Regions from separate parts of the Cytobacillus dafuensis genome, predicted to be linked through region 1. Evidence: a T-box and tRNA genes for the amino acid it is inferred to sense, from the RefSeq annotation. Region 1 holds a T-box; the other holds one or more tRNA genes.
What was found. The T-box of region 1 lies ahead of tyrS (tyrosine--tRNA ligase). A T-box ahead of a tRNA ligase gene usually reads a tRNA of that ligase, here a tRNA-Tyr.
Positions count from the first base shown of each region.

Region 1 (4,417 bases):
ATAGATTTTGCTTCTTTTGTTAACGGCCAACAAATAGATGCCGTAGTCCATCCATTCTTTTTGGCGAGATCATAATATGTTTCTTGTAAGAGAGTTTCTTCTTTATTTACATGGACATCACCCGCATAACAAATAACCTCTTGTTTTTCTCGATCAAAAGACCAGTTCCCCACGACACCATGCTTACTAGGATAAGTACCAGTCACAATACTAGAATGAATAGCCCAAGTCTCGCTTGGATAAATACTTTCCAATCCTCTCGCTACTGCTCCATTTTGGATTAAACTGCGCAAATTAGGCGCTTGAAGTTTCGGATTTTCCAAATAGTGTTGAGCAAGTCCATCGATGCTAATTACTATTACATATTGATTATTTTTTTTCGACATATTGGAACCTCCTGGAAAATGAAGATGTTAGAGTGATTTAAATATATTTAAATCCCATAATGATTGGTCACCGATTGCAGTAGCAGTAGCTCCTGCTTTTAAAGCTTCTCTTACCTCATGCTCCTCTTTGATTAAACCAGCAGAGATAATTGGGCAAGGAATTTTTTGCTTTAAATCTTTAATAACTCTAGGCATTAATCCTGGCATAATTTCTACAGCATCTGGCTTTACATCTAGAACATTTTTTATTCCTAATTCATAAGCTTGAGTGTCAAGTAAAAATAAATGTTGAACAGTAAGAATCCCCTCTTTTTTTGCTGCAAGAAGTAAATGAGTTTTAGTAGTAACAATTCCATCAGGCTTTACCTGCCTTGATAAATATTTAATACCTTCTTTATCTTTTGCTAGTCCCTTAACAAGGTCAACATGTATAAAGATCTTTTTATCATTGCTTCTAGCAATTTTTACATTTTCTTCTAAAGTTAAGATATCACCTGTCATTAAAAATATGGTATCGATAGGTGTCTGGACTGCATAATTCATGTGGTTAACATCCCTTACGGCTGCTATGACGGGATTGTTAATAGAAAATTCACTCACTCTTACATCCCCCTATTTTTTCAGATGGAAACTAGTATATAGTAAAATTAAAAGGAGAAAACACATTTGCCTAGCTTTAACACAATATACATATATAAAATATTAATATATTTGTATATTGTGAAAATTAGCTATACAAAGGTTTTCTCCTATTCTCCACCTATATAATCAACTAATATTCATTTATGTTTATTAATATTGCCTATTACAAGTTTTATAATACCAATAGTTTATAAATAAAATATTAACTATGTTTTAATGTTTTGTAAATTTTGTTCCCGTGCAAAATATAGCTGTATAAATAGTGGTTTTTTTTTGCGACTTCTTATTCAATTAATTTTCCCGATCGGAAGACATTTTTTTAATTAACTGTAGCCTTGAAATAAAGTTTGATTAAAAAAACTCTATAAACCTTGATAAGAGAACAAATAAAAAAAGCGTGTTTTGAAAAAAAGATTGATCATTTCTGTGAACCTTATTCTAGGATAGCGCCCAATTGTTGAAGAGCATTAATGTGTCAATCACCCGTTAGTACAATAAGAAAAAAAGAGCGATGATATTAAAATATCCAATTATCGCTCCCAAAAGAATTCTAGATTATTTAATGAAACGTATAAATCGCTTTTTACCAATTTGTAATACGTCTTCATTCATTAATACACGGTCTAACTCATCTTCATTTATTTTTTCTTTATTGAGCTGTACTCCATTTTGTTTAACTAAACGTATAAATTCGCTTTTACTTTTTACGATTCCTTTTTCAAGAAGCTGTGGAATGATGGCTTCAACTGTTTCTGCACCAATTTCTATTAAAATTTTAGGAATGTCATCTGGTATTTCTTTTTTACTAAAAGCCGTTTCAAAATACGTTATCGCTCTTTTTGTTTCTTCTTCTCCCCAGTATAAATTCGTGATGATTTTAGCTAATTTAAGTTTAATATCTCTTGGATTAACTCCTTTTTCAAGAAGCTGTTTAATGTTTTCTATTTCATCTGGATGTTCATCCGTTGCCAACTCAAAGTATTTAACAATGAGGCTATCGGGTACTTCCATAACCTTTTTAAACATTACTTCTGCCGGTTCATTTACTCCGATATAATTTCCAAGACTTTTGCTCATCTTTTCTATACCATCAAGACCTTCAAGCAAGGGCATGAAAATGGCAATTTGCTTTTCTAATCCCAAATGTTTTTGAAGTGTACGACCCATTAGAATGTTAAATGTTTGGTCTGTACCGCCTAATTCAATATCCGCTTGGACCTCTACCGAATCGTACGCTTGCATTAGTGGGTAAAAAAATTCGTGAATTCCGATTGGTACTTGATTTTTATATCTGTTTTGGAAATCATCACGTTCCAATATTCTCGCAACTGATGTGGTTGCTGCCAATTTAATAACTTCCTCGAATGTTAATTTTGAAAGCCACTCACTATTAAAGTGGACAGCTGTTTTTTCTGAATCTAACACTTTAAAGATTTGTTCAAAGTATGTTTTTGCATTTGCTTTAACCTGTTCGTCACTTAATGCTACTCGGCCTTTTGCTTTTCCTGTTGGATCCCCAATACGACCTGTAAAATCACCGATAATAATTACGACTTTATGACCTAGATCTTGCATCTGTTTTATTTTTCTTAATACAACTGCATGACCTAAGTGAATATCAGGTGCAGAAGGATCAAGCCCTAATTTAATAGTAAGCGGAGTCTGTAACTGGTATGACTTCTCTAATTTAGCCAGTAACTCTACCTCGTTTACTACTTCTTGAACACCTTTCATGATAATTTTTAATTGTTCTTCAGGTTTTACAAACATACTAACATCTCCTTGAAATATTATTTCTAATATTGCAAGTTCTATAAGAAGCAAAGGATAATAAAAAAACGCCCTTTTGGATTAACCAAAAGGACGATTCATCTCGTGTTACCACCTTTAATTCATAAGCAACTCACATTGCTTATCTTAATAAGTACAGTCGTTTGACGATACTTTAACACATGATTACGGGTGCTTATCCGGTGTAGCCTACTAAGGAAATCCTGTTCGGTACACAGCTCCAAGATGTATTCACAATCGTTCAACATGCACCTCTCATCAACCGGTAACTTTCTGTCTGTTTACATGATTGCTACTCTTTCTTATCATAGCCTTTTTTCTTATACTCCGAAATGTTTTAAACAAATCTTCGTTATGCAGATATTAATGTTATTGATTCTATCTATGTTATTTAAATTTGTCAATTCAGTAGATTCCTAACCCAGAAAATGGCTCTATTACTGAAAAAGGCACAATTCCTTTTCATGAAGAAAGACGCTTTCCTTATTTCAGAAAAGCGCCCGATCGTAATATAAGGTCAGCCAGTTTTTTCTGGTTGACCTTTTTTCATGAGGTCTTATGATAGCGGTAGTCGGGGTAGAACGCAGCGCCCGTGGGACTGGATCCCGTCAGCAAAACTGTTCACCCCCTACTTGTATAAACATGTTTTAGGCTGGTTGGGACATAGATCCCGTTTAACAAGCGAACCTATGGCATTACAAGGAGTTTAGTGGTTACCGACTAATTCATTTCTAGGAGGAGATTGATAAATGAATCCAGTGATTGGTCTGGATGTTTCAAAAGGAGAGAGTCAGGTTCAAGCCTTTTTAGATAAAGGAAAACCTTATCGTAAAAGCTTTAGTGTAAAGCATACTTTGGATGGTTTAGATAGTTTATTAGATTTCTTAAAGGAGGTTACGATAGCATCAGAGGGGATGAAACCTTCGGTTATCTTGGAATCAACTGGTCCTTATCATTCCCCTGTTGTCCAGTTTTTAGATGAACAAGACTATGTGTATATTATGGTGAACCCTCTTGTGTCTCATCGCTCACGTAGTGCCAATCTTAGAAAGGTAAAGACAGACCCTGTAGATGCGTACCAACTTTGCGAGCTATTCTACAAGGAAGAGTTAGAGCCTCATAGAAAAAGAGGAATTCAGTTATTAAATCTAAGAAACCTCACCAGACAACAGGAAGCAATTGTAGGTGTCTCATCGCAAACAAAATTACAATTACAAACTCTATTGGATCAAGTATTTCCTGAGTATCGAGGTGTTTTTGGAGCTCTATATTCCAGAGTCTCTTTAAATGTCCTTAATACATTTCCTACATCAGAGTCTGTATTAAAAGTATCAAAGTCAGCGTTAATCGACATTATTTCATCCTTGTGTAAGAGTCGATCAAATCAGTGGGCTGAAGAGAAAGCAGAGAAACTTATTGAGGCGGCTGAAAGAAATCCATTTCAACATAATATGTACGACAGTCACATCTTTAATCTTAAGATATTAATCAATATCGTTCTTCAATACGAAGAGCACCTATCGAAGTTAGCAGCTGAAATAGATGCCCTCGCTGAAGAATTGGAAGAATATAAGATTATCCAATCTATCCCTGGTATC
Region 1 covers NZ_CP042593.1:2,683,078-2,687,494, forward strand. Annotated here, with positions in the region: gene FSZ17_RS12710 (alkaline phosphatase family protein) at 1-386, opposite strand, end outside; gene FSZ17_RS12715 (glycerol-3-phosphate responsive antiterminator) at 414-986, opposite strand; gene tyrS (tyrosine--tRNA ligase) at 1,584-2,798, opposite strand; T-box leader at 2,885-3,137, opposite strand; gene FSZ17_RS12725 (IS110 family RNA-guided transposase) at 3,569-4,417, shown strand, end outside.

Region 2 (4,417 bases), 2.4 Mb from region 1:
AGACATGAGTAAAAAATTAGATCAATTGCTAAATTTATATGAAAATCATATGAAAAAAAACTAAGCAATGTCCTTATTAAAAGTGTCTGCTTAGTTTTTTTATTTTAGGCCATGTTAAACTTCCCTGTTGATTTCCGCTGCAGGCAGATCGCGGGCAGTCCGGAAGCCTCCTCGTCGCTATCGCTCCTGCGGGGTCTCCCTTTGACTTGCTTCTCCCGCAGGACATTGAATAAGCTTCCTAGAATGATCATGCGTTAGCATTTTCGAGGATCTCGCGCCTGCAGCGAGAATCAACAACAAAATAGCATTTTCAACACTGTGCTTTAACACAGACTTATTTTATAAAAGCTTTTCGCCAAATAATGATCCCATTAAAGCTACTGCGACGGATGCGGTTTTATTTTTATCATCCAATATAGGATTGACTTCAACAAATTCTGCAGACGTGATAATTCCTGATTCAGCCAGCATTTCCATTGCTAAATGGCTTTCTCTGTAGCTAATTCCACCAATGACTGGCGTTCCCACTCCTGGTGCATCATGTGGATCTAAACCGTCTAAATCAAGAGATAGATGAACACCATCTGTTTTTTCCGATAAATATTCAATCGCCTCTTCCATCACTTTTGTCATTCCTAGACGATCAATTTCATGCATCGTATATACTTTAATTCCATGCTTCTTAATAAGCTCGCGCTCACCATCATCTAAAGAACGTGCACCAATTATGACAATATTTTCGGCCTTCACTTTTGGACCATATCCGCCTACATTTGTTAATAATGGGTGACCTAAGCCAATACTCACAGCAAGCGGCATTCCATGTATATTACCTGTTGGAGAGGTCTCAGCTGTATTTAAATCTCCATGGGCATCATACCAAATCACACCTAGGTTTTTATAATGCTTCGCTACACCAGCTAATGTTCCAATGGCGATGCTATGGTCTCCTCCAAGAACAAGTGGAAACGCTTTATCTTCAATTGCTTTATCTACTTCATTCGCTAATAACTCAGTCTTTTCAGCGATTAGATTTAAATTACGGAGATTTGAAACAGGGTCCACTTCTACTTCAGGTCTTCCAACCGCAATATCCCCTTTATCATGTACCTCATCGAATAACTCTTTTAAACGCTCCGTCACACCTGCATATCGAATGGCACTTGGCCCCATATCTACCCCACGTCTCATTTGCCCTAAATCCATAGGCATGCCAATAATCGCCAGCTTCTTCATAAAAAAAATCCTCCTTCAACCCCTAAATCATTTCTAACTTTATTTTAACCCCTTTTAAAGAAATGACTCAACTCGACAAAACCGTGAATATATATGCGAGAGTCATTCCTTACTTTACTACTAAGGTCTTTATAAAATCAACTAACTGAAAACTCCCACATTCTATCAAAGTTAACTTCAATGACTTTAGAAAATTCAAGATGTTATAAACACAAATAAAGAAGACTTTTAGGGATCCCTAAAAGTCTTCTTTATTTAATATGAGTGAGCCATGAAGGACTCGAACCTTCGACCCTCTGATTAAAAGTCAGATGCTCTACCGACTGAGCTAATGGCTCATATTAATTCAAAAAAAATGGCTGGGCTAGCTGGATTCGAACCAACGCATGTCGCAGTCAAAGTGCGATGCCTTACCGCTTGGCTATAGCCCAATGAATTCATGAAATACTTCTACGAATAAAATAAAAAGGACTAATACTATCTTGTCCATTTTTAAAGTTTTTATAAAAAATGGTGGTGGGGGACGGATTCGAACCGCCGAACCCACAGGGAGCGGATTTACAGTCCGCCGCGTTTAGCCACTTCGCTACCCCACCGTTTGTAAGTTGTGTTGCTTCTTAATAAATTATACTTCTATTTAAAACTTCTGCTTAAAATCCCTTCCGGGATTTTTCGCATGCTTCCACTGAAGTTTCTCATGGAAGTTAGAAGCATGGTGCCGGCCAGAGGACTTGAACCCCCAACCTACTGATTACAAGTCAGTTGCTCTACCAATTGAGCTAGGCCGGCATTTAAATCATGGTGGAGGATGACGGGATCGAACCGCCGACCCCCTGCTTGTAAGGCAGGTGCTCTCCCAGCTGAGCTAATCCTCCATATTGGTGACCCGTACGGGATTCGAACCCGTGTTACCGCCGTGAAAGGGCGGTGTCTTAACCGCTTGACCAACGGGCCATTTAAATAATATTATGGTAAGCTTCCAAGCGGGCTCGAACCGCTGACCTCTTCCTTACCATGGAAGTGCTCTACCTGCTGAGCTATGGAAGCATAAAAACTACCTGCTCAAATAGATCTTCTAGAAAAATGGCTCCGCAGGTAGGACTCGAACCTACGACCGATCGGTTAACAGCCGATAGCTCTACCACTGAGCTACTGCGGAATAATTCTTTAGCCTAGCGACGTCCTACTCTCACAAGGGGACAGCCCCTAACTACCATCGGCGCTGAGAAGCTTAACTTCCGTGTTCGGGATGGGAACGGGTGTGACCTTCTCGCTATCGCCACTAGACTGTATAAAATTGAGGTTTTGTTCCCTCAAAACTAGATAATGTTGAAGAAGAATTCGAGTAATCAATTTGGTTAAGTCCTCGACCGATTAGTATTTGTCAGCTCCACGTGTCACCACGCTTCCACCTCAAACCTATCAACCTGATCATCTTTCAGGGGTCTTACTAGCTTGACGCTATGGGAAATCTCATCTCGAGGGGGGCTTCATGCTTAGATGCTTTCAGCACTTATCCCTTCCGCACATAGCTACCCAGCGATGCTCTTGGCAGAACAACTGGTACACCAGCGGTGCGTCCATCCCGGTCCTCTCGTACTAAGGACAGCTCCTCTCAAATTTCCTGCGCCCACGACGGATAGGGACCGAACTGTCTCACGACGTTCTGAACCCAGCTCGCGTACCGCTTTAATGGGCGAACAGCCCAACCCTTGGGACCGACTACAGCCCCAGGATGCGATGAGCCGACATCGAGGTGCCAAACCTCCCCGTCGATGTGGACTCTTGGGGGAGATAAGCCTGTTATCCCCGGGGTAGCTTTTATCCGTTGAGCGATGGCCCTTCCATGCGGAACCACCGGATCACTAAGCCCGACTTTCGTCCCTGCTCGACTTGTAGGTCTCGCAGTCAAGCTCCCTTATGCCTTTACACTCTTCGAATGATTTCCAACCATTCTGAGGGAACCTTTGGGCGCCTCCGTTACTTTTTAGGAGGCGACCGCCCCAGTCAAACTGCCCACCTGACACTGTCTCCCACCCCGATCAGGGGTGCGGGTTAGAATTTCAATACAGCCAGGGTAGTATCCCACCGATGCCTCCACCGAAGCTAGCGCTCCGGCTTCCAAGGCTCCTACCTATCCTGTACAAGCTGTACCGAAATTCAATATCAGGCTACAGTAAAGCTCCACGGGGTCTTTCCGTCCTGTCGCGGGTAACCTGCATCTTCACAGGTACTATAATTTCACCGAGTCTCTCGTTGAGACAGTGCCCAGATCGTTACGCCTTTCGTGCGGGTCGGAACTTACCCGACAAGGAATTTCGCTACCTTAGGACCGTTATAGTTACGGCCGCCGTTTACTGGGGCTTCAATTCAGAGCTTCGCTTGCGCTAACCCCTCCTCTTAACCTTCCAGCACCGGGCAGGCGTCAGCCCCTATACTTCGCCTTACGGCTTCGCAGAGACCTGTGTTTTTGCTAAACAGTCGCCTGGGCCTATTCACTGCGGCTCATCCGGGCTATTCACCCAAATGAGCACCCCTTCTCCCGAAGTTACGGGGTGATTTTGCCGAGTTCCTTAACGAGAGTTCTCTCGCTCACCTTAGGATTCTCTCCTCGCCTACCTGTGTCGGTTTGCGGTACGGGCACCTTTTCCCTCGCTAGAGGCTTTTCTTGGCAGTGTGGATTCAGGAACTTCGGTACTTTATTTCCCTCGCCGTCACAGCTCAGCCTTTATGCAAGCGGGATTTGCCTCGCTTGCAGCCTAACTGCTTGGACGCGCTATTCCAGCAGCGCGCTTACCCTATCCTCCTGCGTCCCCCCATTGCTCAAACGGTAAAGAGGTGGTACAGGAATATCAACCTGTTGTCCATCGCCTACGCTTTTCAGCCTCGGCTTAGGTCCCGACTAACCCTGAGCGGACGAGCCTTCCTCAGGAAACCTTAGGCATTCGGTGGATGGGATTCTCACCCATCTTTCGCTACTCATACCGGCATTCTCACTTCTAAGCGCTCCACCAGTCCTTACGGTCTAGCTTCAACGCCCTTAGAACGCTCTCCTACCACTGACATCGTAGATGTCAATCCACAGCTTCGGTGATACGTTTAGCCCCGGTACATTTTCGGCGCAGAGTCACTCGACCAGTGAGCTATTACGCACTCTTTAAATGGTGGCTGCTTCTAAGCC
Region 2 covers NZ_CP042593.1:173,566-177,982, reverse strand. Annotated here, with positions in the region: gene FSZ17_RS01005 (aspartyl-phosphate phosphatase Spo0E family protein) at 1-64, shown strand, start outside; gene rocF (arginase) at 340-1,236, opposite strand; tRNA gene FSZ17_RS00995 (tRNA-Lys) at 1,502-1,574, opposite strand; tRNA gene FSZ17_RS00990 (tRNA-Gln) at 1,593-1,667, opposite strand; tRNA gene FSZ17_RS00985 (tRNA-Tyr) at 1,748-1,832, opposite strand; tRNA gene FSZ17_RS00980 (tRNA-Thr) at 1,950-2,025, opposite strand; tRNA gene FSZ17_RS00975 (tRNA-Val) at 2,036-2,111, opposite strand; tRNA gene FSZ17_RS00970 (tRNA-Glu) at 2,116-2,190, opposite strand; tRNA gene FSZ17_RS00965 (tRNA-Thr) at 2,211-2,283, opposite strand; tRNA gene FSZ17_RS00960 (tRNA-Asn) at 2,321-2,395, opposite strand; rRNA gene rrf (5S ribosomal RNA) at 2,407-2,523, opposite strand; rRNA gene FSZ17_RS00950 (23S ribosomal RNA) at 2,591-4,417, opposite strand, start outside.
Region 2: it has a tRNA-Tyr gene. The T-box ahead of tyrS (tyrosine--tRNA ligase) is inferred to sense a tRNA for this amino acid. The anticodon was not compared.